3 regions of the Clostridium sp. CS1-1 genome follow, and region 1 is predicted to be linked to each of the others. Evidence: riboswitches for the same ligand, from Rfam matches in the RefSeq annotation. Region 1 holds a riboswitch; each other region holds the start of a gene.
What was found. Region 1 has a riboswitch for lysine ahead of kce (3-keto-5-aminohexanoate cleavage enzyme). Riboswitches for the same ligand answer to the same signal wherever they lie in the genome.

Region 1 (10,569 bases):
GGCTAGGGGCTGACAACAGTTACTGAACCCTATCAAACTCCGAATGCCATATACTTGAATCAAAGCAGTCAGACTACGAATGATAAGATCCGTGGTCAAAAGGGAAACAGCCCAGACCATCAGCTAAGGTCCCAAAGTGTAAGTTAAGTGGAAAAGGATGTGGGATTTCTAAGACAACTAGGATGTTGGCTTAGAAGCAGCCACTCATTTAAAGAGTGCGTAATAGCTCACTAGTCGAGAGATCCTGCGCCGAAGATGTTCGGGGCTAAAACTTACCACCGAAGCTATGGATTGATACGTAAGTATCAGTGGTAGAGGAGCTTCCTGTATGGGTTGAAGTCGTACCGTAAGGAGCGGTGGACTGTACAGGAGTGAGTATGCTGGCATAAGTAGCGAGAAATAAGTGAGAATCTTATTGGTCGAAAACCTAAGGTTTCCTGAGGAAGGCTCGTCCGCTCAGGGTTAGTCGGGACCTAAGCCGAGGCCGAAAGGCGTAGGTGATGGACAATCGGTTGATATTCCGATACCACCAATTTGCGTTATTACAAATGGGATGACGCAGGAGGATAAGATGTGCGCACTATTGGATGTGCGTCTAAGCACTTAGACAGACTAGATAGGCAAATCCGTTTAGTCAATGTTGAGGTGTGATGGGGAGCCCTTATGGGCGAAGTATCTGATTCCACGCTGCCAAGAAAAGTCTCTATGGAGTAAATTGGTGCCCGTACCGCAAACCGACACAGGTAGGTGAGGAGAGAATCCTAAGACCAGCGGAAGAATTGTTGTCAAGGAACTCGGCAAATTGACCCCGTAACTTCGGGAGAAGGGGTGCCACCGCAAGGTGGTCGCAGAGAATAGGCCCAAGCAACTGTTTAGCAAAAACACAGGTCTCTGCTAAAGCGAAAGCTGATGTATAGGGGCTGACGCCTGCCCGGTGCTGGAAGGTTAAGGGGAACACTTAGCGTAAGCGAAGGTGTGAACTTAAGCCCCAGTAAACGGCGGCCGTAACTATAACGGTCCTAAGGTAGCGAAATTCCTTGTCGGGTAAGTTCCGACCCGCACGAATGGCGTAATGACTTGGGCACTGTCTCGACAACAAATCCGGCGAAATTGTATTGCGAGTGAAGATGCTCGCTACCCGCGATTGGACGGAAAGACCCCGTAGAGCTTTACTGTAGCTTAGCATTGAGTCTCGGTATTGTCTGTACAGGATAGGTGGGAGACTGCGAAGCAGAGGCGTCAGCCTTTGTGGAGTCGTCCTTGGGATACCACCCTGATAGTACTGGGATTCTAACCGGCGGCCATGAATCTGGTCACGGGACATTGTTAGGTGGGCAGTTTGACTGGGGCGGTCGCCTCCTAAAAAGTAACGGAGGCGCCCAAAGGTTCCCTCAGAACGGTTGGAAATCGTTCGTAGAGTGCAAAGGCAGAAGGGAGCCTGACTGCGACACAAACAAGTGGAGCAGGGACGAAAGTCGGGCTTAGTGATCCGGTGGTACCTCGTGGGAGGGCCATCGCTCAACGGATAAAAGCTACCTCGGGGATAACAGGCTGATCTCCCCCAAGAGTCCACATCGACGGGGAGGTTTGGCACCTCGATGTCGGCTCGTCGCATCCTGGGGCTGAAGTAGGTCCCAAGGGTTGGGCTGTTCGCCCATTAAAGCGGCACGCGAGCTGGGTTCAGAACGTCGTGAGACAGTTCGGTCCCTATCCGTCGCGGGCGTAGGAAATTTGAGAGGAGCTGTCCTTAGTACGAGAGGACCGGGATGGACTGACCTCTGGTGCACCAGTTGTTCCGCCAGGAGCACAGCTGGGTAGCTATGTCGGGACGGGATAAACGCTGAAAGCATCTAAGCGTGAAGCCCACCTCAAGATGAGATTTCCCATAGCGTAAGCTAGTAAGACCCCTTGAAGAACACAAGGTTGATAGGTCAGAGGTGTAAGCATGGTAACATGTTCAGCTGACTGATACTAATAGGTCGAGGGCTTGACCTAAAACATCACTGTGCAATTTTGAGAGAACAATTCTTTCAAACAAAAAGTAACAATAAAAATTGATAGAAGCGAGCAGTTCAAGGAAAAGCTTGAGCGAGGAGCAGAGTTTACTTCAGTAAATGAGCACCACAGCGAAGGATTTGACGCAGAAATGCGAAGCTTATAGCAATTTTTGCGAATCTAGTGGTTATGACGTGAAGGTTACACCCGTTCCCATTCCGAACACGATGGTTAAGCTTCACAGTGCCGATGGTACTGCACGGGAGACTGTGTGGAAGAGTAGGTCGCTGCTAGGTTAATGATAAAAAGACGCTAAGTTTAAATACTTAGTGTCTTTTTTATTTGTAGTGAATCAACTATACAAACTTATAAAAATAATATTTAAAGTAAGTAAGAGCCTACAGAAGCCAAGTATATCTAATGATTAGCATTTATAAACAGAATTATTGGCATCAGATGGAGTTCCAACTCCATCTGATGTTTATTAATATAGTGTGATGGGAGTATTAGAGCGGGTAGTCATCGGATAAAAATATGTTGGAGTAAATGGAATAAGGTATAGCGCTTTGAGATAGTTCTATATAAACAAAAATTTATTGCTTTATCTGAATGAAATACTACAGTGTTAACCTGTGTTTGAATAAAAAAAATTCAAAACTATAGTTATATTTAATTCGGAGTGTTCATAAATATTAAATATAGATAAATGATATCAAAGAAAAAGCTTCGATATCATCTACCTATAAAAAGGAATTAAAAAAACTATAAAGGGGGATGCAAGATGAAAACGCAAATTAGACTAAGAATGAGTGCACATGATGCTCATTATGGAGGAAATCTTGTTGATGGAGCAAGAATGATGCAACTATTTGGAGATGTAGCAACAGAACTTTTAATTAAAAATGACGGAGATGAAGGCCTATTTAGGGCATACGATAATGTTGAGTTTTTGGCTCCAGTATATGCAGGTGACTATATAGAAGTTGAAGGGGAAATCACTGAAATAGGAAACAGCTCAAGAAAAATGATTTTTGAAGCAAGAAAGGTAGTAGTGCCAAGAACAGATGTAAATGATTCTGCAGCTGACTCTTTAGAGAAACCAATAGTCGTATGTAGAGCCTCTGGTACTTGTGTAGTACCTAAAGATAAGCAAAGAAAAAAATAACTAGTTAAAATAAAGTTTACAAAATAGTAATAATTAAATTTTAATTACAATATAAATTAACATAAGGAAAATATAAACTAAAAGTTAGCATAATAATGCTTAATACATTGATTTAAATTGAAAATTAAATAGAATTAATACATAAATAGAGGCGCAGGTGAAAGGGTAGTTTATAGGTGATAAGGAGAATAACCCTCCAACACTATAGATGAAGGATTCATTTGCCGAAAGAATATATTAGGTGTTTGGTATGTTCTTGGGGAGAATGGCACAATAGCTTACTCCTTGCCATGAATGGTATTCATGGAGCGCTATTTATGTAATGAAAAGGAAATTTTCATTGCATGAATGGCAAACTAAAATTATGTTTTTAGAAGCATTGAAGATTTTCAATGCTTTTTATTTTTATTAAATGTTTTAATTTATGATTAAAGCATATTTTTAGTAAGTCGCTACATGCAACAGGGGGGATTGTCATGGAAAAATTAATCATCACAGCAGCTATTTGTGGTGCTGAAGTTACAAAGAATCATAATCCTAATGTACCTTACACAGTGGAGGAGATAGGAAGAGAGGCTGAAGCTGCTTATAAGGCAGGAGCAAGCATAATTCATCTTCATGTGAGATGGGATGATGGTACTCCTACGCAAGATAGAGAAAGATTTAGAAAATGCATTGATGAAATCAAAAGAAGATGTCCAGATGTAATTGTACAACCTTCTACAGGAGGTGCTGTTGGAATGAGTGATGAAGAAAGATTACAGCCTGTAGATTTAAGACCAGAAATGGCAACATTGGATTGCGGAACTTGTAATTTTGGAGGAGATGACGTTTTTGTAAACACAGAAAATTCTATTAGGGTATTTGGAAAGAAGATGATCGATCTAGGAGTAAAGCCTGAAATAGAAGTGTTTGACAAAGGGATGATTGATATGGCACTTAGGCTTTATAAAAAAGAATTCATTAAAGCACCGATGCATTTTAATTTTGTATTAGGTGTAAATGGTGGAATTTCTGCAACAGCTAGAGACTTGGTGTTTATGGCAGGAAGTATTCCACAAGGAAGTACTTTTACTGTAGCAGGAATCGGAAAAAGTGAGTTTGAAATGGCTGCTTTATCAATAATAATGGGTGGACATGTTAGAGTAGGATTTGAGGATAACATTTACATTTCTAAAGGAGTACTGGCTAAATCGAATGGTGAATTAGTAGAAAAAGTAGTTAGAATAGCTAAAGAGTTTGGAAGAGATATTGCGAGCCCAGACGAGGCTAGAAGAATTATGGGTATTAGCAAATAAATGCCTCTATTTGCTATGCTATAAAAACGTATTCATGTAAAGGTGTATTTTTGGCATAATAGAAAACGAATAAATTGAAGAAGTTAGGTCATTTACTTAAACTGATTAGTTATAGATGAAAAAATAAAAATAATAGATATTTAGGGGGAATTTAATTATGAAAAAAGGATGTAAATTTGGAACACATAGGGTATTAGAGCCACAAGGAGTTTTAACACAAGCTGCCTATAAGATAGATAACAATATGGATGTTTACAGTAATGAGTTATTAATAGATGTACAAGCATTAAATATTGACTCAGCGAGCTTTACACAAATTGAAGAGGAAGCAAAAGGTGACATAGAAAAAATCAAAGCTAGAATAATAGAAATAGTAAATGAAAGAGGAAAAATGCAAAATCCTGTGACAGGATCAGGTGGAATGCTTATAGGAACTGTAGCTCAGGTAGGAGAAGACCTAAAGGATAGAGATTTAAAAGTAGGAGATAAAATTGCTTCATTGGTATCTCTTTCATTGACACCATTAAAGATTGAAGAAATTATAGGTGTAAAACCTGAAATAGATAGGGTTGAGGTTAAGGCAAAGGCAATATTATTTGAAAGTGCAATATATGCTAAACTTCCAAGTGACATGCCTGAAACACTTGCATTAGCTGCATTAGATGTTGCAGGAGCTCCAGCACAAACTGCTAAGCTTGTAAAACCTGGACAAAGTGTATTAATTTTAGGTGCTAGCGGGAAATCAGGATTACTTTGCTGCTATGAGGCTATGAAGAGAGTAGGACCAACTGGAAAAGTTATAGGAATGGTTAGAAAACAAGAACAAGCTAAAAAGCTTTTAGAATTAGGTCTATGCCATGAGGCTATAGTAAGTGATGCTCAAAAGCCTGTAGATGTATTAAATAAAACACTAGAGGTAAACGGAGGAAACGAGGTAGACATTTCAATCAACTGTGTAAATATACCTAACAGCGAAATGGCTTGCATACTTCCAGTAAAAGATGGTGGAATTGTTTACTTCTTCTCTATGGCAACAAGCTTTACTAAAGCAGCTCTTGGTGCAGAAGGTATTGGAAAAGATGTAAATATGATAATAGGTAATGGATATACAAAAGATCACGCCGAAATAACACTAGCAGAATTAAGAGAAAGTCAAACTTTAAGAGAAATATTTGAAAAAATGTATGTTTAATTAGAAACTACTTATTCTAAGACATTTCTGAACATTTTTATTGGTGATTGTATGGCAGACTGCATGTGAGATTAGCGAAGTAATTACAAAACTCATAACTCATGTGCCTGTCACCATAACCATTAATTTGGCAAGTAAGTACTTGATAACATTTATCCTATTTATAAAAAACCATACTAATAGGATATATTCATATCAATGACTGCAATCATTACTTGTTGAATTCAAGTTAAAAATAGCACTTAATTATTGGGAGGATTTAAATGAAAAATTATATAAGAAATGAACTGTTTAAAGACATTACAGATGAACAGTGGAATGATTGGAAATGGCAGTTAAGAAATAGAATCGAAACAGTAGATGAACTTAAAAAATATATTCCCCTAACTGAAGAAGAAGAGGAAGGAGCTAGAAAATGCCTTCAATCCTTAAGAATGGCAATTACACCTTATTATTTATCATTAATAGATGTAGATGATATAAATGATCCTATTAGAAAAGAAGCAATACCAACTGGACAAGAGCTTCACAAAGCAGCGGCAGATCAATTAGATCCACTTCATGAAGATGAGGATTCACCAGTACCAGGGTTAACTCATCGATATCCAGACAGAGCACTACTCTTAGTTACAGATCAATGCTCCATGTATTGCAGACATTGTACTAGAAGAAGATTTGCAGGACAAAATGATTCAGCGCTTCCAATGGCACAAGTAGATAAAGCAATCGATTATATATCAAAAACACCAGTAATAAGAGATGTTCTTCTTTCCGGTGGAGACGCGTTACTGCTTTCAGATGATAAGCTGGAATATATCATATCTAAACTAAGAGCCATACCTCATGTTGAAATAGTAAGAATAGGTTCAAGAATCCCAGTAGTTTTACCTCAAAGAATCACACCTGAATTAGTTCAAATGCTTTCAAAATATCATCCAATATGGCTAAATACACATTTTAATCATCCAAATGAAATTACAGAGGAATCAAAGAAGGCTTGTGAAATGTTAGCTAATGCAGGCATCCCACTCGGAAATCAATCTGTTCTCCTGCGGGGTGTAAATGACTGCGTACATGTAATGAAAAAATTAGTCAATGAATTAGTAAAAATAAGAGTTAGACCATACTATATCTATCAATGCGATCTTTCAATGGGCCTTGAGCATTTCAGAACAACAGTATCTAAGGGAATAGAAATTATTGAAGGATTAAGAGGACATACTTCTGGATTCTGTGTTCCTACCTTTGTGGTTGATGCACCAGGTGGAGGTGGAAAAACTCCAGTTATGCCGAATTATGTAATTTCTCAAAACCACAGCAAGGTAATTTTGAGGAATTTTGAGGGAGTAATCACAACTTATGAAGAGCCAACAAACTACACTCCAGGCTGTAAATGCGAAGTTTGTAGAGGAGAAAAAGAAGTTAAGAAGGTGGGCGTTGCAGGACTATTAAATGGACAGCAAATGAGCTTGGAACCAGAAGGGTTAGAGAGAAAGAAGAGAAATCATCATAGTCATGAATAAAAAATATATTCTTCAGATGGTTAAAGGATATAGTACCTTATCAATTATAGGAATGGACAAAAATGTTGGAAAAACCACACTACTTAACTACATTTTGCAGGAGTCAAGGGGAAAACTTCCCCTTGGCCTAACTTCTATAGGCAGAGATGGGGAAGAGGAAGATGTTGTAATGGGCACGGAGAAACCTCGGATTTATGTTGAAAAAGGCACTATAATTGCAACAGCTAAAAAGTGTTTGCTTGAGTGTGATATAACCAGAGAAATCATTAAAACTACTGGTATAAATACTGCAATAGGAGAAGTAGTTATTGTTAGAGCTCTTAGCGATGGACATGTAGAACTTGGAGGACCTTCTATCAATGCACATATGGTTAATATATGTAAGTATTTAAGGGAAGCGGGAAGTAACCTCGTCATTGTAGATGGTGCCTTAAGCAGAAAAACCACCGCAGCTCCTTTAATAACAGAAGCTGCCATACTTTCCACAGGAGCAGCTTTATCTGCCAATATGGACAAAGTAGTAGAAAAAACTGCACATACTGTAAAGGTTCTTTCATTGCCAAAAGAAGAGGATGGTGAAGTATGTAGGTTAAGTGAAGATCTACTAAAGGAATTCAGAGTTGGCATCATATTTGATTATAATAATGTGAAAGGCTTAAAGCTTCCTACATCATTAGAGGCTGAAAAGGAGATTATTGAATACTTAAATCAAAGACCAAAGTACGTAACTATAAAAGGAATTGTTTCTGATAAATTGATTTCAGATATTATGAAATCTACAGATAAATATAAAGGTGTAACATTTTTAGCTGAGGATGGCACTAAAGTATTTCTAAAACAGGATACACTGTATAAATTCGAAAAGCAAGGGGGACGGATTAAGGTCACTCATCCAATTAACATTACCTGTGTAAGTGCGAATCCTAAATCACCTTTTGGCTATGAATTTGATAAAGTAAAATTCATTGAGATGCTTAGACAAAATATAGATTTACCAGTATTTGATGTAGTGGGAGGGGATTAGCATTCGATTTTTAGATAAAGAGCAAAGAGAACAGATAGGCTTCAGTTTTATTTTAGATAATCTAAATTTGAATACTGTATACGGTTTAGATGAAAAGAAGTTGCTAAAACCCTTTAAAAAAAGTGAAAGAAGTAGATTAGCAGCAGAACTAGACAATTTGGAAACAGTTATTGAAAGTATAGAGAAAGACAAATCTGTTTATAGAGAGATTGTTACAAGACTACGGAAGCTTAAAGATATAAGAAACTCTTTAAGGAGATGTAAAAACCTAAATATTTTGGATGATGTTGAACTATATGAACTAAAATTTTTTGCAATTATAATGAACGAGGTTATTCAGTGTTATGAAAAACTGAATATAAGCATAATAGGAATAAAGTTTTGTAAACTAGAAGAAGTTATTACACTTTTAGATCCGGAAGGGATGGGAATACCTACATTCTATATCTATGATAAGTATTCGAAGAATCTTAGGAGTTTAAGAGAAAGAAAAAGAGAAATTGAAAATAAAATTTTTGAGGATATAAATGAAGAAACAAAGGCAAAATTGAAGCAGCAAAGATTAGAAATAGTAATTCAAGAAGAACAAGAAGAGATGAGAATAAGGAAAGAGCTTACAGAGCAGCTGTTTGAGTATATTAGTATTATTAACGAGAATATATATTCTATAGGAAAACTAGATTTACTAATAGCAAAGGCTGAATTGACTATAAAATATAAGGGTGTAAGGCCAGAAATCCAAGAAAATATGGAAATTTTAATGGAAGATGCCTTTAATCCAGAGGTGGTAGAAATTCTATTTCAAAAGGGCAAGGAATTTACTCCTATAAGTATAGCCGTAAAAAGCGGAACTACTGTAATAACAGGAGCAAATATGGGGGGCAAAAGTGTAACTTTAAAGACAATTGTTTTAAATATGTTACTAGGACAGATGGGCTTTTTTGTGTTTTGCAAGAAGGCCAAAATTCCTATTCTGGATTTTATTCAATTTATTTCTGATGACATGCAAAATATATCTAAGGGACTTAGTACTTTTGGGGCTGAAATCATTAAGCTGAAGGAAGTATTGAGCTATGTGAAGAACTACGACGGCTTTGTGGCACTAGATGAATTTGCTAGAGGCACAAACCCAAAGGAAGGAATGAATTTAGTAAAGTCTCTTTGTGATTACCTAAATAAATTTTCCACTATTACAGTAATATCTACTCATTATGATGGTGTAGTAAATAAAAACATGACTCATTATCAAGTGATTGGGCTAAAGAACGTGGATTTTGGTGCTCTAAAGCAGAAAATAGACTTAAATAGAAAACAATCTATAGAGATTATTCAAAAACACATGGAATATAAATTGGAAAAGGTCTCAAAAGAAAGTAAAGTGCCGAAAGATGCATTAAACATATCAATGCTTTTAGGACTAGAGCCAGAGCTTATAAGTATAGCAAAGCAATATTATGAAGCTAATCAATTTACAAAATAATAGGAGGCGCACTATGGAAAGTAAGTTAAACTTAAACTTCAAATTAGTTGAGAGTGCAAGACAAAGTGCAAAAAAAATAGCATTAGACATACAGGAATTTATAGATAAGCACACTACGGTTGCTGTTGAAAGAACGATTTGCAGGTTACTTGGAATAGATGGAACAGATAAATTTGGAGTTCCATTACCTAACGTTATAGTTGAAAACATAAAAAAAGGAAATGGATTATCAGTAGGGGCAGCAATGTTTGTTGGAAACGCAATGGTTAACACTAAACTATCTCCACAGGATATTGCTGAAAAGGTTTCAGAGGGAGAACTAGACTTAACCAAGCTACCAATGTCAGATATTTTCGAAATTAAGATGGCAATAAATGAAATTGCTAAGAGTAATGTAGAAAAGATAAGAAAAAACAGAGGGAGAAGAACTGAATTTTTAGACAGATTCGGTGATAAAAAAGGTCCGTATCTTTATGTTATTGTTGCAACAGGTAATATATATGAAGATATTATACAAGCAAAGGCAGCTGCTAAACAGGGAGCTGACATCATAGCAGTAATTAGAACAACTGGTCAAAGCTTACTTGATTATGTGCCTTATGGAGCAACTACAGAGGGCTTTGGAGGAACTTTTGCTACACAAGAAAACTTTAAGCTTATGAGATCAGCACTAGATGAAATAGGAGAAGAGCTTGGAAGATATATTAGACTTTGTAACTACTGTTCAGGCTTGTGTATGCCAGAAATTGCAGCAATGGGAGCTTTTGAAAGACTAGATGTTATGTTAAACGATGCTCTATATGGAATTTTATTTAGAGATATAAATATGCAGAGAACAATTGTAGATCAATATTTTTCAAGAATTATTAATGGTTTTGCGGGGGTTATTATT
Region 2 (10,569 bases), 320 kb from region 1:
TGGAATTCCTAGTGTAGCGGTGAAATGCGTAGAGATTAGGAAGAACACCAGTGGCGAAGGCGATTCTCTGGACCATAACTGACGCTGAGGCATGAAAGCGTGGGTAGCAAACAGGATTAGATACCCTGGTAGTCCACGCCGTAAACGATGAGTACTAGGTGTAGGGGGGTCCAACCCTCTGTGCCGCAGTTAACACAATAAGTACTCCGCCTGGGAAGTACGATCGCAAGATTAAAACTCAAAGGAATTGACGGGGGCCCGCACAAGCAGCGGAGCATGTGGTTTAATTCGAAGCAACGCGAAGAACCTTACCTGGACTTGACATCCCCTGAATTACTCGTAATGGAGGAAGCCCTTCGGGGCAGGGAGACAGGTGGTGCATGGTTGTCGTCAGCTCGTGTCGTGAGATGTTAGGTTAAGTCCTGCAACGAGCGCAACCCTTATCATTAGTTGCTACCATTAAGTTGAGCACTCTAGTGAGACTGCCCGGGTTAACCGGGAGGAAGGTGGGGATGACGTCAAATCATCATGCCCCTTATGTCCAGGGCTACACACGTGCTACAATGGTGAGTACAATTAGATGCAAACCCGCGAGGGGGAGCCAAACTAAAAAACTCATCCCAGTTCGGATTGTAGGCTGAAACTCGCCTACATGAAGCTGGAGTTGCTAGTAATCGCGAATCAGAATGTCGCGGTGAATACGTTCCCGGGCCTTGTACACACCGCCCGTCACACCATGAGAGCTGGCAACACCCGAAGTCCGTGAGGTAACCGTAAGGAGCCAGCGGCCGAAGGTGGGGTCAGTGATTGGGGTGAAGTCGTAACAAGGTAGCCGTAGGAGAACCTGCGGCTGGATCACCTCCTTTCTAAGGAATAATAACTAGAACTTAGGTTTTTAGTTACATTGGAATTCTGGTTTACACTCTGTTTAATTTTGAGGGATCATAAAATAGGTCTTTCGAAAATTAAGTGTTGTTAATTTGATATGGATAGTTATTCATATCAATTGTCGACTGTTAATTTATATATGGGGGTATAGCTCAGCTGGGAGAGCACCTGCCTTGCACGCAGGGGGTCAAGGGTTCGAATCCCTTTATCTCCACCATTGTTCTTTGAAAATTGCACAGTGATAAGCGTTAAATAATGAAAGTTATTTAACATAAAAAAGTAAAGCTAAAGGTATGATTGTTTATATGAAAATATAAATGACAAACCTTTGTAGATTTATGAACTAAAACTAGAAAATTGATAGAAACGAGCAGGTCGAGGAAGAGCATGAGTGAGGAGCGGAGTTTACTTCAGGTAAATGAGCACCGCAATGAGTGATCTGAGGTCGAGATGCAAAGTTTATAGCAATTTTCGGTCAATAGGTCAAGCTACAAAGGGCGCATGGTGAATGCCTTGGCACCAGTAGCCGATGAAGGACGCGATAAGCTGCGATAAGCTTCGGGTAGGCGCAAATAGCCTGCGATCCGGAGATTTCCGAATGGGGCAACCCACATAGCTAACGCTATGTACTGTAAACTGAATTCATAGGTTTATAGAGGTAGACCCGGGGAACTGAAACATCTAAGTACCCGGAGGAAGAGAAAGAAAAATCGATTTCCTAAGTAGCGGCGAGCGAAAGGGAAAGAGCCCAAACCAGGAACTTGTTCCTGGGGTTGCGGACAGATCATTAAATACTGTGATTTCTTAATTGAAGAGAGCTGGAAGGCTCCGCCATAGAAGGTAACAGCCCTGTAGGTAAAAAGAATAACAGTCAGATCTGATCCAGAGTACCACGAGACACGTGAAACCTTGTGGGAAGCAGGGAGGACCACCTCCCAAGGCTAAATACTAACTGGTGACCGATAGTGAAGCAGTACCGTGAGGGAAAGGTGAAAAGAACCCCGGAAGGGGAGTGAAATAGAACCTGAAACCGTGTGTCCACAATCAGTCGAAGCAGTTTTACCTGCGACGACGTGCTTTTTGTAGAACGAGCCAGCGAGTTACGATGTGTAGCAAGGTTAAGTATTTAAGATACGTAGCCGAAGGGAAACCGAGTCTGAATAGGGCAAAAAGTTGCATGTCGTAGACCCGAAACCGGGTGACCTATCCATGGACAGGTTGAAGCGGAAGTAAAATTCCGTGGAGGACCGAACCACATTGGTGTTGAAAAACCATGGGATGAGCTGTGGATAGCGGAGAAATTCCAATCGAACTCGGAGATAGCTGGTTCTCCTCGAAATAGCTTTAGGGCTAGCGTTTTGAATGAGTAGTGGAGGTAGAGCACTGAATGGGCTAGGGGCTGACAACAGTTACTGAACCCTATCAAACTCCGAATGCCATATACTTGAATCAAAGCAGTCAGACTACGAATGATAAGATCCGTGGTCAAAAGGGAAACAGCCCAGACCATCAGCTAAGGTCCCAAAGTGTAAGTTAAGTGGAAAAGGATGTGGGATTTCTAAGACAACTAGGATGTTGGCTTAGAAGCAGCCACTCATTTAAAGAGTGCGTAATAGCTCACTAGTCGAGAGATCCTGCGCCGAAGATGTTCGGGGCTAAAACTTACCACCGAAGCTATGGATTGATACGTAAGTATCAGTGGTAGAGGAGCTTCCTGTATGGGTTGAAGTCGTACCGTAAGGAGCGGTGGACTGTACAGGAGTGAGTATGCTGGCATAAGTAGCGAGAAATAAGTGAGAATCTTATTGGTCGAAAACCTAAGGTTTCCTGAGGAAGGCTCGTCCGCTCAGGGTTAGTCGGGACCTAAGCCGAGGCCGAAAGGCGTAGGTGATGGACAATCGGTTGATATTCCGATACCACCAGTTTGCGTTATTACAAATGGGATGACGCAGGAGGATAAGATGTGCGCACTATTGGATGTGCGTCTAAGCGTTTAGGTATACAGGATAGGCAAATCCGCCTGTATTAGCTGAGGCGTGATGGGGAGCCCTTTTGGGCGAAGTATCTGATTCCACGCTGCCAAGAAAAGTCTCTATGGAGTAAACTGGTGCCCGTACCGCAAACCGACACAGGTAGGTGAGGAGAGAATCCTAAGACCAGCGGAAGAATTGTTGTCAAGGAACTCGGCAAATTGACCCCGTAACTTCGGGAGAAGGGGTGCCACCGCAAGGTGGTCGCAGAGAATAGGCCCAAGCAACTGTTTAGCAAAAACACAGGTCTCTGCTAAAGCGAAAGCTGATGTATAGGGGCTGACGCCTGCCCGGTGCTGGAAGGTTAAGGGGAACACTTAGCGCAAGCGAAGGTGTGAACTTAAGCCCCAGTAAACGGCGGCCGTAACTATAACGGTCCTAAGGTAGCGAAATTCCTTGTCGGGTAAGTTCCGACCCGCACGAATGGCGTAATGACTTGGGCACTGTCTCGACAACAAATCCGGCGAAATTGTATTGCGAGTGAAGATGCTCGCTACCCGCGATTGGACGGAAAGACCCCGTAGAGCTTTACTGTAGCTTAGCATTGAGTCTCGGTATTGTCTGTACAGGATAGGTGGGAGACTGCGAAGCAGAGGCGTCAGCCTTTGTGGAGTCGTCCTTGGGATACCACCCTGACAGTACTGGGATTCTAACCGGCGGCCATGAATCTGGTCACGGGACATTGTTAGGTGGGCAGTTTGACTGGGGCGGTCGCCTCCTAAAAAGTAACGGAGGCGCCCAAAGGTTCCCTCAGAACGGTTGGAAATCGTTCGTAGAGTGCAAAGGCAGAAGGGAGCCTGACTGCGACACAAACAAGTGGAGCAGGGACGAAAGTCGGGCTTAGTGATCCGGTGGTACCTCGTGGGAGGGCCATCGCTCAACGGATAAAAGCTACCTCGGGGATAACAGGCTGATCTCCCCCAAGAGTCCACATCGACGGGGAGGTTTGGCACCTCGATGTCGGCTCGTCGCATCCTGGGGCTGAAGTAGGTCCCAAGGGTTGGGCTGTTCGCCCATTAAAGCGGCACGCGAGCTGGGTTCAGAACGTCGTGAGACAGTTCGGTCCCTATCCGTCGCGGGCGTAGGAAATTTGAGAGGAGCTGTCCTTAGTACGAGAGGACCGGGATGGACTGACCTCTGGTGCACCAGTTGTTCCGCCAGGAGCACAGCTGGGTAGCTATGTCGGGACGGGATAAACGCTGAAAGCATCTAAGCGTGAAGCCCACCTCAAGATAAGATTTCCCATAGCGTAAGCTAGTAAGACCCCTTGAAGAACACAAGGTTGATAGGTCAGAGGTGTAAGCATGGTAACATGTTCAGCTGACTGATACTAATAGGTCGAGGGCTTGACCTAATATATCACTGTGCAATTTTGAGAGAATATCTCAAAGCTATGCATAACTGAACATACCAAATCAAAGATTTGGAATGCCTAGTTATCTAGTGGTTATGACGTGAAGGCTACACCCGTTCCCATTCCGAACACGATGGTTAAGCTTCACAGTGCCGATGGTACTGCACGGGAGACTGTGTGGAAGAGTAGGTCGCTGCTAGGTTGAAAATATTCCGTGGTAGCTCAACGGCGGAGCATTCGGCTGTTAACCGAAGGGTTGGAGGTTCGAGTCCTCTCCACGGAGCCATTTTTATTTTGGATAATATAATGTTAAAATATAGATAGAGAAGCTGCTTTTTATGAAAGCAGTTTTTTTGTTTTATAAAGAGTTAATTACCTAAATAAGAATTTTAGTAAAAATAATTATACAAACCTACCTAAATAATATATAATATCGTATAGATAAAAGAGTTTTAGGAGGGATATATTATGGGAATGTTAGGGAAAAAGGTTGGATTTATAGGCGGAGGCCAAATGGGAGAAGCTATAATCAAGGGATTAATAAATGCCGAATTATGCAATTCTAAAGATATTTATGTTATGGATGTTCTAAATTCAAGACTAGAGTATCTAAAAGAAACTCTTAAGATAACAAATTCAAGCAGTGACAGAGAGAGTGGTTATAAATACTTAATAGAAAACTGTGATATTATTATATTGGCTGTTAAGCCACAAGTATTAAAAAACGTTTTAGAAAGTATAAGAGATTGTTCTTGGAATGAAGAGCATGTAGTTATTTCTATAGTTGGAGGTGCAAAAACTGCTGCTATAGAGAAATATTTAGGTAATGCTCCTGTAATTAGAGTTATACCTAATACTCCAATGCTTGTTAACGTAGGGGCATCAGGAATAGCACTTGGGAAAAAGGCTACAAAGGAAAATGGAGAGCTCGCATTGCACATATTTAAAGCATTAGGTGTAGCTTATTTAGCACCTGAAAACCTAATAGATCCTATAACATCAGTGAGTGGTTGTGGCCCGGCATACGTATACATGTTTATTGAAGCAATGGCGGATGGTGGAGTAGAAATGGGGCTTTCACGTGAAATGGCTCAAACCTTAGCAGCGCAGACTGTTATGGGAGCAGCTAAGATGGTTCTTGAATCTGGAGATCATCCGGGGCTATTAAAGGATAAGGTTTGTTCTCCAGGAGGTGCAACTATTGCAGGAGTTAGAGCGCTAGAGCAGGGTGGATTTAGAGGAACGGTGATGAATGCTATAGAAGCTGGAAAGGTTCGTATGGAGGAAGTTGGTAAGAAAGCAGAATAAAAAATATCCCAAATATCATTAATGGAGGTATAAATATGAGCAAGATAAGAAGTGCTGATAACCCAGTAGAAAGAATGGCTAAGCTTATGGCTGAGCTTTATTACTTCATGGCAAAGGAAATGATCGAAACATTAGGTGAGGAAAAAGGAAAGGAAGCAGTAAGAGCTTCTATAAAGAAATTTGGAGGTGCAAGGTTAGAATCTATGCATGAGGAGGCTCGTGAGAAGGGGCTTCCAATAAATCTTGATACCTACTTAAAAGTAAGGGATATGCCAGGTATTTCATGGGAGAGAGACCCTAATAATCCAGATGATATAACATACTGTCCAATGCACGATATGTGGAAAGAACTGGGGGCTGAGGATATTGGGGCAATATATTGTGAAATAGATGATGTGCTATATGAAGGGTTTAATGCAGAGTTTGAAAGACCACTTTGCAAGACTTGTGGAGATGACTGCTGCAGATTTTTAGTTAAACCTAAAAAATAGTATTAAAAAATAGACCTTAATGATAAAAAATTCATTAAGGTTTATTTTTTATAAATGAACTTAAAATAAAACTAATAATATATTAATTTAAATTTAATCCTATTCAATTTTATAAAGTTTGATTCAAGCATTTGTTTGGATAGTAAAAGGATAAATTGCAAAAACTACACATAATATAATTGATATTTAACTAAGATTTATAGCTCATTAGGCTTACCTAATACATAAACATTAACTTGATCATTAGGCTCAAAGGTAAAGGTACTGGTATAAACATTTAACAATTTCCAACCATTACCTAAAAATTTATTTGTTTCGCTTTTACTGTAGGTTTCTTGAACTTTTATTATATTAAACATATCTTCAGTCATTATATAATCACCTACCTTTTAGATTACTTGTCACTAAAAATAGCTTGTGTAGCTTTAAAAAATATATGTCTGGTTATCAAAGGTATGCTAAATCATATTATATAATAATTCAAGAAAAATAAAATAAATAATATTACTGTATATAACCTATGCAGTAGGTGTTACATAGTGTATAATGGAAAAGGTTGGTTCTAACCAAAGAAATTGAATATTAACATTAAAAGGTGACAAATAATAAATTATATAAAGTTACTTTTGAAAAAATAATTTGGAGGTGTTGTATTATTAATAAAAATTTTAATTTAAATGAAGGAATCAGAGAGAAAGAAATTAGATTAGTTGGAGAAGAGGAAAGCAAAGTAGTGAATACAAGGGATGCTTTAAACCTTGCAAGGGAAAAGGAATTAGATTTAGTAATGATTTCTCCAACAGCTAACCCACCTGTATGTAAAATAATGGACTATAACAAGTTCCTTTATGAGCAATCTAAAAAAGAAAAGGAAGCCAAAAAGAACCAAAAAATTGTAGATATAAAGGAAATAAGATTAAGTCCTACAATAGAAGAAAATGATATAGAAATTAAAGCAAATAATGCTATAAAGTTTTTATCTAAAGAAAATAAAGTTAAAGTCTCCATTAGATTTAAAGGAAGACAAAATAACTATACGAGTTTAGGCGCTAAAGTATTTGATGTATTTGTTTCTAAAATAGGTGAGGTTGGAGTAGTTGAAAAACCGCCTAAACTTGAAGGAAATAACATGATTATGATTTTAGCACCTAAGAAACAATAATTATTTTATTAAATTTTATTTACTAATTATGTATTATGATGTATAATAATTAGTATAGTAAGTGAATAACTGAGGTAGAGGCGCAAAGTTTAATAGTAGAACTGCAGAGGTAAGCACAATGAAGCAGTTTGAAAGGAAATTTTGCCGAAGCATACAGCAGATGCTTTATTGCTGTATAGCTGGGGTTGCATAGAATATATGCAAGACTGTCACAAATAAAATTTGTGGTGAGCTATCATTCAATGTGGAATTAATATGTATTTTATGTATAAATACGTATTTTAACACCCTGAGTGTATACTCGGGGTGTTTTTTATGCTTATCTTAGTTAATTCACTTATCGGAAAAAGTAAAACCGATAAGGAGGAAGAAAAAATGCAAAATGCTGCAGGACAAAATAATGTAGGTTCTAATGAACTAAAAAGAAGTTTAACAGCGAGACATCTAAATATGATAGCTATGGGTGGTGCTATTGGAACAGGTATATTTTTAGCACTAGGTGCTACTATTAATCAAGCCGGTCCAGGAGGAGCACTAGTTGCATATGGTTGTATAGGAGTTATGGTTTATTTCTTAATGACAAGCTTAGGGGAAATGGCAACATTTATGCCAGACTCAGGGTCCTTTGGAATTTATGCATCAAAATTTGTTGATCCAGCCTTTGGGTTCGCAATGGGTTGGAACTATTGGTATAACTGGGCTATTACAGTTGCAGCAGAAATGGTTGCAGGTGCGTTACTTATGAAATACTGGTTCCCAAATGTTCCTGCGTTAGTGTGGAGCGTTCTATTCCTTGTATTAATAGTTGCACTTAATCTTTTATCAGCAAGAGCTTATGGTGAGTCAGAATATTGGTTTGCAGGAATTAAAGTACTTACTGTTATTGTATTTTTATTAATAGGTGCTGCTACTATATTTGGAATATTAGGTGGACAAACAATTGGTCTTAAGAACTTTACTGTTGGAGAGGCACCATTTGTTGGTGGAGCTAAGTCAATATTTATGGTGTTTTTAATTGCAGGATTCTCATTTCAGGGGACAGAACTTGTAGGTATAGCTGCAGGAGAAAGTGAAGATCCAGAGAAAAACATACCAAAAGCGATTAATACTATATTCTGGAGAATCCTAATTTTCTATTTAGGAACAATTTTTGTAGTAGGAGCAATAATACCTTACATGGATGCAAGTGTTGAAACAAGTCCATTCACGTTAGTATTCCAAAAAGCTGGTATAGCAGCTGCAGCATCGTTAATGAATGCAGTTATTTTAACTTCCGTGTTATCAGCTGGAAACTCAGGAATGTACGCTTCAAGTAGAATGCTATACGCAATGGCTAAGGATGGAAAAGCTCCAGTTTGGCTTGGAAAAGTTAACTCAAGAGGAGTTCCTATAAACGCTTTAATACTAACTACAATAGTAGCATCAGCTTGCTTCTTAACAGGACTTTATGCTGAGACTACAGTTTATGTATGGCTTATAGCAGCATCCGGACTTGCAGGCTTTGTTGCATGGGTAGGTATAGCATTATGTCACTACCGCTTCCGTAAGGCTTATGTTGCTCAAGGGCGTGACTTAGGTAAGTTAAAGTATACAGCAAAGCTATTCCCACTAGGTCCAATTATAGCTCTAGTATTATGTACTGTAGTTATTTTAGGGCAAGGAGTTAGTTACTTTGAAGCTGACAAAATCGATTGGAGTGGAGTAATCTCTTCATATATAGGATTGCCATTATTCTTAGCTTTATGGTTAGGATATAAAAAGAAACATAATACAAAGGTTGTTGAGTTAATGGATGTAGATTTTAGCACTGATAACTCAAAAATATCATAGTTAAATATTTTGTATACTGAAATATAAATTTAATATATTGTAAAATGAATAACAACCATAGAAAGTTATAATTAAAAGTTATGACTTTTTATGGTTGTTTTGCATATTTTTCAATATCTATAACTAATATATATTTTGCAAAAAAGTAATGTAAGGTATAATATATTATTAATATGGAAAGTGACAAAATTTGATAACAGTGGAGGAGAAAAATGAAATTAAACAGTTTTTTTAAATTGGTAGAAATTCAGACAAAGCCAGCGAGTGTAATACCATTTATATTAGGAACACTTTACACTATATATAGGTACGACCATTTTAAGATAATAAATTTTCTAATAATGTTTACATCATTATTAGCTTTTGATATGGCAACTACAGCTATCAACAATTATTACGATTATAAAAATGAGATTAGCATAAGAGGAGCTATTGATAAAAGTAAGAACGTAATTGTAGATGATAATATAAAAGAATCTACTGTACAATTTATAATATTTTCACTTCTGACTGTTGCCACAGGTTTTGGATTTATATTAACCTTAAAAACTAATGTTGTTGTGCTTCTAATAGGTATACTTTCCTTTGGAGTAGGTATACTTTATACCTTTGGACCAGTTCCTATTTCTCGTATGCCTTTAGGAGAAATATTTTCAGGTTTCTTTATGGGATTTATAATTTTATTTTTATCAATTTATATTCACATATACGATCAAAATATAGTGTTACTCACATATAAAAATAATATGTTAAATTTAAGTATTAATGTATTAGAAGTGATTTACATATTTTTAATCTCTATTCCTGCCGTAAATGGAATAGCTAACATAATGCTTGCCAATAACATTTGTGATGTTGAAGAGGATATTAAAATCAAAAGATTTACATTACCTTATTATACAGGTAGAGAGAACGCACTAAAGCTATTTAAGGCATTGTGTTATATGGGATACATAAGCATAGTAGTCTCGGTATCACTTAGGATTGTTCCAATAGCCAGTTTGCTAGTATTAGTTACACTAATTCCTGTAAATAAGAATACAAAAATGTTTTGTAATAGGCCAATAAAAAGTGAGACTTTTGTGCTATCTGTTAAAAACTTTGCATTAATGAATTTGAGCCATATTGCTGTAATAGGATTAGTATTACTTTTTGACTTATTAATATAAAGAACTCTAGGGGGATGAAAACTTATGAAGATAATTCATACAGGAGATTGGCATATAGGAAAGATTGTAAATGAATTTAGTATGATAGAAGATCAAGAATTTATTCTAGAACAGTTAATAAAAGTTATCGAGGAAGAAAAACCTCATGCTTTAATTATTGCGGGAGATTTATACGACAGAAGTATACCACCAGTTGAAGCAGTGGAGCTTTTAGATAGAGTATTTAGCAAGATTTTATTAGAATTTAAAACACCAATACTTGCCATAGCAGGCAATCATGACGGAGCAGAAAGATTATCTTTTGGAAGCAGAATTTTAACTAAAAATGGGTTATATA
Region 3 (10,569 bases), 800 kb from region 1:
TAAATTTTATGACAAAGTATGGAAGAGGACTAATCTGTACACCTATTCAGGGAGAAAGACTAAAGGAATTAGAAATGCCTCAGATGGTAAGTAGGAATACAGATAACCACCAAACTGCTTTTACCGTATCTATAGATGCTTTAGAAACTACAACAGGAATATCTGCATATGAGAGAGCAGCTACCATACAAAAAATGCTGGACCCAAATGTTTCTGGTAAAGATTTTAGAAGACCAGGACACATTTTTCCTCTAGAAGCTAAAAAAGGTGGAGTTTTAGAAAGGGCAGGACATACAGAAGCAGCCGTAGATTTGCCAAGACTTGCAGGACTTTATCCAGCAGGAGTAATTTGTGAAATTATGAGTGAAGATGGAACTATGGCAAGAACTCCTGAACTTATAGAATATGTAAAAAAACACAATTTGAAGATAGTTACCATTGCAGATTTAATCGCTTACCGTAAAAGACATGAAGTTTTTATAGAAAGAGCAACTGAGGCTAAGATGCCTACAAAATACGGAGATTTTAAAGTAATAGGCTATATAAATACACTAAATGGTGAGCATCATGTAGCTTTAGTTAAAGGAGATGTTTCTGGTGAAGAACCTGTTTTAGTAAGAGTTCATTCTGAGTGTCTTACAGGGGATGCTTTTGGTTCTCTACGATGCGATTGCGGAGAACAATTTGCTGCTGCTATGGAGAGAGTTAACGAAGCAGGAAGAGGAATTATTCTATATATGCGTCAAGAAGGACGAGGAATTGGACTAATTAATAAATTGAAAGCCTATGCTCTTCAAGACCAAGGGATGGATACAGTTGAAGCAAATTTGGCTTTAGGATTTAAAGCGGATATGAGAGATTATGGTGCAGCAGCACAAATGTTAGTCGATATTGGAGTAAAAAAGGTAAATTTAATGACGAATAATCCTAGAAAAATTGCCGGTCTTTCTGGTTATGGAATAGAGATTTTAAATAGAGTACCAATTCAAATGAATCATAATGAGAGAAATGAGGATTATTTAAAAACAAAAAAAGAAAAATTAGGTCATATATTAAATTTTGGGGAGGAACAATAAGATGAAAATTTATGAAGGAAGTTTAGTAGCACAAGGATTAAAATTTGGTATAGTGGTAGGAAGATTTAATGAGTTTATAGGCGGAAAACTTTTAACTGGCGCTATTGATGCATTTAAACGTCATGGTGTAGAAGAAGAGAATATTGAAATTGCATGGGTACCAGGCGCTTTCGAAATGCCACTAGTAGCAAAGAAAATGGTAAATACAAAAAAATATGATGGAGTAATATGTTTAGGAGCTGTAATAAGAGGAGCAACGCCTCACTTTGATTATGTATCCTCCGAAGTATCAAAAGGAGTTGCAAGTGTGTCTCTAGAAACAGGAGTTCCAGTTATTTTTGGTGTATTAACTACTGATACTATTGAACAGGCTATTGAAAGAGCAGGTACAAAAGCTGGAAATAAGGGATACGATGCTGCAGTTACAGCAATTGAAATGGCTAACTTATTAAAACAAGTATAGGATTTTTATAGATAACCAAATATAGAGCTCGACTTATATGCCGGGATATATTAGCAATTCTTTTGCACTATAAATACTTTTAATTCGTCTAAGGCTCGAATTTGAGAAAAGCTAAGAAGCTTTGATAACTCGCTCACGCTCAGACAATCAAATCTTCTAATCTTTTCTCAAATTCTGCGCCAAGACTCATAAAAAAGTATTTAAATGTGCTTCAGAATTACTAATATATCCCTATGTATAAGTCTAAAATGAAATTGATTTATCTATATGCTTTAAAGTTAAAATATTAAAACTTATACTTAAATGAAAAAAGTAGTTGACTATATTACTTTAATCTGATACACTTCTAAATATAGTAAGTATGAATAAAAAAACGAATATATGTATAAACAGTGTGGTATAGAGGTCGCGGTTGTCATGAGTACTGTATAATTTTTGGATAAATATACACAAAAGGGTCACCCGCCGAAATATATAAATTAAATTTTATGTATTGGGATTATACTGAATAAGTATAGTACTGTCTTCAGAAAATTGCCCAATTTTCTAAAGGCGTGCTTATCACATTGGGGCAAAAGGTTCTGTTATTAAATATAACAGTTATGAGTACCTTTTGCTCATAACTGTTTTTTATTTACTTAAAAATGAAAAAAATTTAATATAAACGATATGATACAGAGGCCGCGGTTACCATTAGTACTACATATTTATATGTAGGAAAGGGTTAACTGCCGAAATACATAAAAGAGTTCTGTTTATGTATTGGGACTATGCTTAACAAGTATAGTACTGTCTTCAGGAGATTGCCCAATCTTCTGAAGGAGTGCTTATCATATTGGGGCAAAAGGCGATGTTATATGAAACAATCATGAGTACCTTTTGCTCGTGATTGTTTTTTTGCTTTTTTAAAAATATAGAAGATTTGATTTATATAAGTATTCGGAAATTTAATTTTAAATAGAAAGAGGAGAAAAAGATGAAGTTATTTGGAACTATGAATATAAACAATGAAGGACATTTAGAAATAGGTAATGTTGATACAACTAATTTAGTAAGGGAATATGGAACTCCTTTATATGTAGTAGATGAAGATCTAGTGAGAAATACTTGTAGAACCTTTAAAGGAAATTTTCAAATGGAAGGTATCGATACTGAAGTTATATATGCATCTAAAGCATTCTTAAATATAGCCATTTGTAAGCTTATCAAGGAGGAAGGATTGTCCTTGGATGTTGTATCAGGAGGAGAACTTTACACAGCTTTAAAGGCAGAATTTCCGACAAACAAAATCTATATGCATGGAAATAACAAAACAAAACATGAATTAGCCTTAGCAATTGAATCACAAATAGGAAGGATAGTAGTGGATAACAGACAAGAATTAGAACTAATTGAGTATCTATGTGAGGGTCTTGAGAGAAAAGTAGATGTATTGCTAAGAGTAAATCCGGGTATTGATGCTCATACTCATGAGTATATTCAAACTTCAAAGAACGATTCCAAGTTTGGAGAATCAATATTTAGTGAGGATATTGGTGAAGTAATAAATAGATTTCAAAATAGTGAGACAGTTAACTTAAAAGGCTTCCACTGTCATATTGGCTCACAAATTTTTGAGGAAGCATCATTTTACTCAGGTGTATCAGCAATGCTTAATTTTTTAGATGAAATGAAAAGCAAATATGGATTTATTACCGAAGAATTAAATTTAGGTGGAGGCTTTGGAGTATATTATTCTGAAGGTGATGAACCAGTCCAGCTAAAAAGGTGCCTTAAAAATATGCTTTTAATACTTAAGGAAGAATCAGAAAAGTTAAATTTAAATATATCAAAAGTTATGATAGAACCAGGTAGATCAATAATTGCTAATGCGGGGACTACCCTTTATGAAATAGGAGGAACCAAAAAGACTTATGGTGGTAAAGAATATATTTTTGTAGACGGAGGTATGACAGACAACCCAAGAACAGCTCTTTATGATGCTAAATATGAGGCGTTGGTTGCGAATAACTTTTATTCTGAAAATAAAGCAATGTATACTATAGCAGGAAAGTGTTGCGAATCTGGTGATGTAATAATAAAAGATATTGAACTTCCAACAGTTCAAAGGGGAGATATACTAGCAGTTCTAACTACAGGAGCTTATAACTATAGCATGGCTAGTAACTATAACAGAATACCTAAACCAGCAGTCGTGTTTGTTAAAGATGGACAGACAAAGTTAGCCGTTAAAAGAGAAACTTATGAAGATATTATAAAAAATGATATATTTTAGATTGATTTAATGAAGGAGGTAGTTTAGATGGCTACAATAGTACAAAAATATGGGGGAACATCTGTAGGAACTATAGATAAAATAAAAGCTGTTGCAAAAAAGGTAATAGAGAGAAGGAAGAAAGGGGATAACGTTGTAGTGGTAGTTTCAGCTATGGGCAAAACTACGGACCAACTTATTGGGTTAGCTAAGGAGATATCAGACAATCCAAACAAAAGAGAAATGGACATGCTAGTATCTACTGGTGAGCAGGTATCAATTGCTTTATTATCTATGGTATTTCATGAATATGGATTTGATTCAGTATCATTAACAGGATTTCAGGCTGGAATTAAAACAGAAGGAATTCATACAAGAAATCGTATTTCAGATATAGATATTGAAAATGTTAAGAACTATCTAGATGAAGGCAAAATAGTTGTTGTTGCTGGTTTCCAAGGTATAAACGAAAATGGAGATATAACCACCTTAGGTAGAGGAGGATCAGATACAACAGCCGTTGCTTTGGCTGCAAAGCTTAATTGTACTTGTGAAATATATACAGATGTAGAAGGAATCTATAGTGTTGACCCAAGGATTTGGCCAAATGCAAAGAAATTAGATGTTATAAGCTATGAGGAAATGATGGAGATGGCAAGCTTAGGAGCTGGTGTTATGGAAACAAGGGCAGTTGAAATAGGATGTAAATATAATATTCCTATTTATGTAGCATCAAGCCATGAAAATAAAAAAGGAACTTATATAAAGGAGTATGATGAAACAATGGAAGGAAAAACAATAACAGGTCTTTCAATTAGCGATGATGTTTTAATGGTTACAGTAAATAATGTTTTGCACAATTCTAAGAATATAGCAATTGTATTTGATAGATTGGCAAAACATAACGTGAATGTAGATATGATAAGCCAAACAGCCCCATTTCATGGATACGTAAATGTTTCTTTTACTACATCTAAAGAAGATGTACATGCTATTGATGAAATAGCTAGGGAACTTAAAGAAGTAATTGAGGGTATTGAAGTATCTAAAGATTCAAACATAACAAAAATATCTGTTGTAGGAATAGGTATGATGAAACAATCAGGAGTTGCATCTGAGATATTTAACATCTTCTCAGATAATGATATTGAGTTCAAACAAGTAACTACTTCTGAAATAAGTATATCCTATACTATAGATGCAAAGGATAAACAAAAAGCAGTAACTGTTTTAGCAAAGGAATTAAATCTGTAAATTAAAATAAAATCAGATGGGACCTGTCTTTAACTGGTGATTGGTTAAACTAATCTAAAAATATAGTGCCACTTTAATCTTTCATTTCTAGAGTTTGGAGGACCAATAGCAGTTAACTAGTAAATAAAATATATTATACGAGGTGTTAAAAATGAGAAAAGCAAATATAGGCATAGTTGGTGCAACTGGTATGGTAGGAAGAACATTTTTAAAGGTATTAGAGGAAAGAAACTTTCCCATTAATAATTTATACCTTTTCTCATCAAAAAAGTCTGCAGGAAACAAAGTAGAATTCATGGGTAAGGAGTATGTTGTTGAGGAACTAACTGAAGACTCATTCAAAAGAGATATGGATATAGCTTTATTTTCTGCTGGTGGAGATATTAGTAAAAAATTTGCTCCTATTGCAAAAGAAGACGGAGTAATTGTAGTGGATAATAGCAGCGCTTGGAGAATGGATAAGGATATTCCACTAGTTGTACCTGAAGTAAATCCTGAAGATGTAAATTGGAACAACGGAATAATAGCAAACCCTAATTGTTCTACAATTCAATCTGTTGTTCCTCTTAAAGTATTGCATGATGCATTCAAAATAAAAAGAATAATCTACTCAACTTATCAGGCTGTATCTGGCTCAGGAGTGGGCGGCGTAATGGATTTAGAAAATGGTATACAGGGGATTGAAGCTAAAAAATATCCTCACCAAATTGCCTATAATTGTCTTCCACATATTGATGTATTTATGGAAAATGGATATACAAAAGAAGAAATAAAAATGATAGAAGAGACTAAAAAGATACTAGGTGATTATGATCTTAAAATTACTGCAACTACAGTTAGAGTTCCTGTTAGACATGGCCATAGCATCTCTATCAATTTAGAGTTTGAAAAGCCATTTGAATTAGAGGAAGTTTACAGACTCCTAGGAAATGCGGATGGAATCATCGTACAAGATGATGTAAAAAACAATGTTTATCCTATGGCTATAAATGCTGAAGGAACTGATGAAGTTTACGTTGGAAGAATAAGAAGAGACTTTAGTGTTGACAATGGGCTTAATTTGTGGGTAGTTGCTGACAATATAAGAAAAGGTGCAGCAACAAATACTGTTCAAATCGCAGAATTATTGCTTAAAAATCTTTAAAATTTCCAAAATAGTTTATGGATTTTAACTCCATACATAAAAATGAAAAAACATTAAGGAAGAGAAGAAACCATCAACTTCTATTCCTTAATGTTTTTTTATTTGATTAAATTATTATTAAGACATTTTAAACTGATTCACTGTATTTTGAAGTTCCTGTGCTAAATCTGATAGATTTTGAGAAGAAGATGTTATTTCTTCCATAGATGCATATAATTCTTCAGTCTCCGCAGAAACTGTTTGCATTTGGGTAGAGGTTTCTTTAGAAATAGTATCAATAACATCAACGGATACAACAATCTGTTGACTACCACTTGCAAACTGTTGTAAAGTTTCAGAAGTATTTTCGATTTGTAAAGAAACCTCATCCACAAGCTTTAATATTTGACCAAACGCTTTGCCAGCGTCGTTTACTACTTGTGTTCCAATATTTACATCTTTTACGCCATTATTCATAGCAATAACCGCTGATTTAGTGTCATTATTGACTTGTCTAATGAGTTTTGTAATTTTTTGAGTAGCATCACTAGATTGCTCAGCGAGTTCACGAACTTCTTGAGCAACAATTGCAAAACCTTTTCCCTGATCACCTGCATGAGCAGCCTCAATGGCAGCATTTAAGGCAAGTAAATTTGTTTGTCTTGCAATAGATGAAATGGCATCTACAATTTGTCCAATCTCATTTGAGTTTTCATTTAGCTTTTTAATAGCATCGTCTACAAGTTTTGTAGAATTTTTAATGGCTGTCATTTGATTTATAGCCTCTAAAATAGCGTTGCTACCATCTTTAGCTGCAGCTGATGCTTGACTAGCAACAGTAACTGCGTTAATCGAATTAAGTGATACCTGTTGTACTCCAGCAGAAATTTGTTCAACTGCATATGAAGCTTCACCTGATGCCTTAGATTGACTTTCTGCCCCACTAGATACTTCAGTAATTGTGTTAGTCACATGGCTTACAGCTTTAGTTGACTGCTCCGAATTGCTATATAATTCCTCAGAGGATGCGGCCACTTGCTCTGATGCATTTAGTACTGATCGTACTATACTTTTTAAGTTATCTATCATTACATTAATGGAGTCACCTAATTGTCCAATTTCATCCTTTTCTGGTATTTCTAAAGGTTCAATCACCAGGTTACCTGTGGCAATTTCTTGTAGAGTGGCCACACATTTATAAAGTCTATGTACTATACCTTGTGAAATTACTATTGCAACAATAATACTGGCCACTATACTTATCAAGAATATGATACTCATTATCAACTTTGCCTGTGAACTTGCTTCTTTATTTTCAAGCCAAGTGTCATTAGTTATAGTATCTATTTCTAAATCCATTTTCTTAAGCACGTGCTTATAAGTATTCATGTATACTCTACCATCTTCCAGTCTGTCACGTGCTGTTTCAATTTTACCTGACTTTACAAGATCTATTTGAATCTGAAAGTAATTATTTATTACTTGAATATTAGGGATAGCTTCATTTTCAACAATACTTGCTAAATCTTCACTAATGAAATAATATTTCTTTACATCCTTTAGATTATTTGTTATGCTTTCTTGACTTGCCTTGTATGATTCTAAATATCGTTCATCTCCGTTACTTGCAATATAACCACGTACTCCGGTTTCCTCATTAACTAACTCACTACTAATTTTAGAAACAATATGATCTATGGGAATCACATTATTGGAAACCTTCTTAGTTGATGTTTCAATGCGATTAAAGTTATAGAAAGCACCAATTGTAGTGACAAACATCATAATTAAAATAATACCAAATCCAATAAAAATTTTAGTCTGAACTTTAGTGTTTTTTATCACAATACTTCCTCCATTACTCCTATAGTTATTTATAATTAAATTAAATGACAGAATACTTAACAATTACACATAATATTTTTTATTCTGCGTCGTTTATATTTTCTTTAGTAATTTTTTTATAGTCAATCCATACATACTTGCCGTTTGTAATTGTATAACTAAAATTATCCTTATTTGGAGTTAGCCCTTTAGCGAGGACATTAGAGAGGTTGAAAGCAGCGTCACCTTGTTTCTTAGCATCATTCAGCACTGTCCCGAGAAGAGTGCCATCTTTAATAGATTTAAGTGCTGTTGCTGTGCCATCTACGCCAACAACTGGCATATACTTTCCATTTTTAAAATAACCGTTAGCCTTTAAGGAATCAATTGCACCGAGAGCCATATCGTCATTATTAGCTATTACACAGTCAAAGTTTTCACCATAGGACGCAAGAAATGTGTCCATTTTTTCCTGTGCCTTTGCACGATTCCACATTGCTGTATCTTCAGATATTTTTATAACCTTAAATCCTAAATCTTCAATTGCTTTAATTGAGTATTGAGTTCTTAATTCAGCATCTTGGTTCCCTGATTCACCTTTTAACATAACATAACGGATAATCCCATCCTTAGTTGGGTGATTTCTAAAGTAGTTTGCTAGCATTTGTCCCTGTATCATTCCTGATTGCTCGGCTTTAGTTCCAACATAGTACACTTTGTCCCATTTTTGCATGTCCGTCGCCTTAGGTTCGCGATTAATGAATACAACAGGGATGTTAGCTTCCTTTGCTTTTTCGGCAATTATTCCAGCGGCAGATGGGTCAACTAGGTTTATAGCTAAAGAACTAACCTTTTTATTAATAAAAAGATTAACTTTATCATTTTCTGTTTGTTGAGATTTATTTCCATTCCAAATATCAACTTCAACTTTACCATCAGCTGACTTGTAGATTTCACTACGTAAGGACGCAATCCATGCATCATCAAATGTGTAGAAAACAGCACCTATTACTACAGATTTTCTTTTATTATCTGTAGATACTGATGTTAAGTTATTACAACCTACGGCTGTAATAAAAATTGCAAATGATAAACATATGCTAATAAACATTTTTAAGTATCTTTTCATATCAAAAACTCCTTCATATAGAAAAATTATTTTGTGAATATCATATTGAAATTTAGCAAAGTATTAGTTCATATTCAGTATCTGTTAACATTTTACATCATTAAATTGCTTATAATTAATGGATATGCTAATATTAGCATATTTTATTAATTAACCCATAGTATGGTTTTGACTTAAATAGCCAGTTTAAACTCCTCTAATAGCATTGTTAAACATTTTCACTTTCTGTTTTCTCATATAGGAGAATATCTAGATTTGTATCAATATATAAAAAAATAGGAGATAACCTTACAAAAGAAGATTGTCTCCTAAAAGATTTAATGAATTATAAATATATTTCACATAATTCAATACTATAGATATGCTTTTTTGAACTCTAAGTACCCATTTTTTCTTAAACTACAAGCTGGACATTCTCCACAACCATTTCCAATTATGCCATTGTAGCAAGTTAGAGTTTCTTCCTTTACTATATCAAGTACTCCTAAGTCATGTGCTAATTTCCATGTTTCAGCTTTGTTTATCCACATTAATGGTGTATGAATTTCAAATTGATAATCCATTGCCAAGTTCAATGTTACATTTAAAGATTTTATGAATACGTCTCTGCAATCCGGGTATCCGCTGAAGTCACTTTGAGACACACCAGTAATTATATTATTTATTCCTTTTTGCTTTGCAAATACAGCTACAAAGGTTAAAAACAACATATTTCTTCCATCTACAAAGGAGTTAGGCACACCTTCTGTAGGTGCGTCTTTATCAACAGTTATGTCCTGTCTAGTTAATGAGTTTGGTGCTAACTGATTTAATAGATTTAAATCTAAAATATGATGTTCCACATTATACTTTTTACATATATCTTTTGCGCACTCTAATTCTAATTTGTGTTTTTGATTATAATCAAAAGATACTGCTATAACCTCTTTATATCTTTTTTTTGCCCAGAATAAGCATGTGGTACTATCTTGTCCACCACTAAAAACAACTATTGCTTTTTCTTTATTCATTTAATACACCATCCTTTTATTTACTATATAGCATCATTAATCTATTATTTAACATTACATCAGTGTTAAATTTTCCTCTTAAAGTTGTAGATATAGTTTTAGTTCCTGGTTTTTTGATGCCTCTAGTAGTCATACAGCCATGTTCACCTTCAATAATAACAGCAACATCTTCAGAACCAGTTATTTTTTGCATAATTTCTGCTATATCTGTTCCAATTCTTTCTTGTAGTTGTAGCCTTCGGCCTACCATATCAGCTATTCTTGCTATTTTACTTAGTCCGATAACCTTTTTATTAGGTATGTAGGCTACGGCAACCTTCATATTATACATCAATGCTAGGTGATGTTCACAATGGCTAAATATTTCTATGTCTTTCATTATTACCATATCATTAGTATCTTTCTCTACGCATAAATCATCTTCAAAAGTCTTATT

Region 2: it holds a riboswitch for lysine, as region 1 does, so the genes downstream of both, AC0N0V_RS05055 (amino acid permease) here and kce (3-keto-5-aminohexanoate cleavage enzyme) in region 1, are expected to answer to the same signal.
Region 3: it holds a riboswitch for lysine, as region 1 does, so the genes downstream of both, lysA (diaminopimelate decarboxylase) here and kce (3-keto-5-aminohexanoate cleavage enzyme) in region 1, are expected to answer to the same signal.

The regions. Positions count from the first base shown of each region.
Region 1 covers NZ_CM148680.1:1,441,607-1,452,175, forward strand. The annotation lists rRNA gene AC0N0V_RS06460 (23S ribosomal RNA) at 1-1,995, shown strand, start outside; rRNA gene rrf (5S ribosomal RNA) at 2,175-2,291, shown strand; gene kal (3-aminobutyryl-CoA ammonia lyase) at 2,777-3,160, shown strand; lysine riboswitch at 3,299-3,482, shown strand; gene kce (3-keto-5-aminohexanoate cleavage enzyme) at 3,637-4,458, shown strand; gene kdd (L-erythro-3,5-diaminohexanoate dehydrogenase) at 4,616-5,650, shown strand; gene kamA (lysine 2,3-aminomutase) at 5,914-7,173, shown strand; gene kamB (lysine 5,6-aminomutase reactivase subunit KamB) at 7,166-8,197, shown strand; gene kamC (lysine 5,6-aminomutase reactivase ATPase KamC) at 8,232-9,677, shown strand; gene kamD (lysine 5,6-aminomutase subunit alpha) at 9,691-10,569, shown strand, end outside.
Region 2 covers NZ_CM148680.1:1,124,509-1,135,077, forward strand. The annotation lists rRNA gene AC0N0V_RS05010 (16S ribosomal RNA) at 1-866, shown strand, start outside; tRNA gene AC0N0V_RS05015 (tRNA-Ala) at 1,030-1,105, shown strand; rRNA gene AC0N0V_RS05020 (23S ribosomal RNA) at 1,370-4,272, shown strand; rRNA gene rrf (5S ribosomal RNA) at 4,358-4,474, shown strand; tRNA gene AC0N0V_RS05030 (tRNA-Asn) at 4,484-4,558, shown strand; gene proC (pyrroline-5-carboxylate reductase) at 4,741-5,580, shown strand; gene AC0N0V_RS05040 (L-2-amino-thiazoline-4-carboxylic acid hydrolase) at 5,616-6,071, shown strand; gene AC0N0V_RS05045 (hypothetical protein) at 6,269-6,442, opposite strand; gene infC (translation initiation factor IF-3) at 6,724-7,233, shown strand; lysine riboswitch at 7,301-7,476, shown strand; gene AC0N0V_RS05055 (amino acid permease) at 7,609-9,063, shown strand; gene menA (1,4-dihydroxy-2-naphthoate polyprenyltransferase) at 9,276-10,232, shown strand; gene AC0N0V_RS05065 (exonuclease SbcCD subunit D) at 10,257-10,569, shown strand, end outside.
Region 3 covers NZ_CM148680.1:2,241,703-2,252,271, reverse strand. The annotation lists gene AC0N0V_RS10600 (bifunctional 3,4-dihydroxy-2-butanone-4-phosphate synthase/GTP cyclohydrolase II) at 1-1,076, shown strand, start outside; gene ribH (6,7-dimethyl-8-ribityllumazine synthase) at 1,078-1,539, shown strand; lysine riboswitch at 1,930-2,108, shown strand; lysine riboswitch at 2,207-2,375, shown strand; gene lysA (diaminopimelate decarboxylase) at 2,516-3,814, shown strand; gene AC0N0V_RS10585 (aspartate kinase) at 3,842-5,047, shown strand; gene AC0N0V_RS10580 (aspartate-semialdehyde dehydrogenase) at 5,199-6,191, shown strand; gene AC0N0V_RS10575 (methyl-accepting chemotaxis protein) at 6,309-8,015, opposite strand; gene AC0N0V_RS10570 (galactose ABC transporter substrate-binding protein) at 8,095-9,123, opposite strand; gene queC (7-cyano-7-deazaguanine synthase QueC) at 9,477-10,133, opposite strand; gene folE (GTP cyclohydrolase I FolE) at 10,150-10,569, opposite strand, start outside.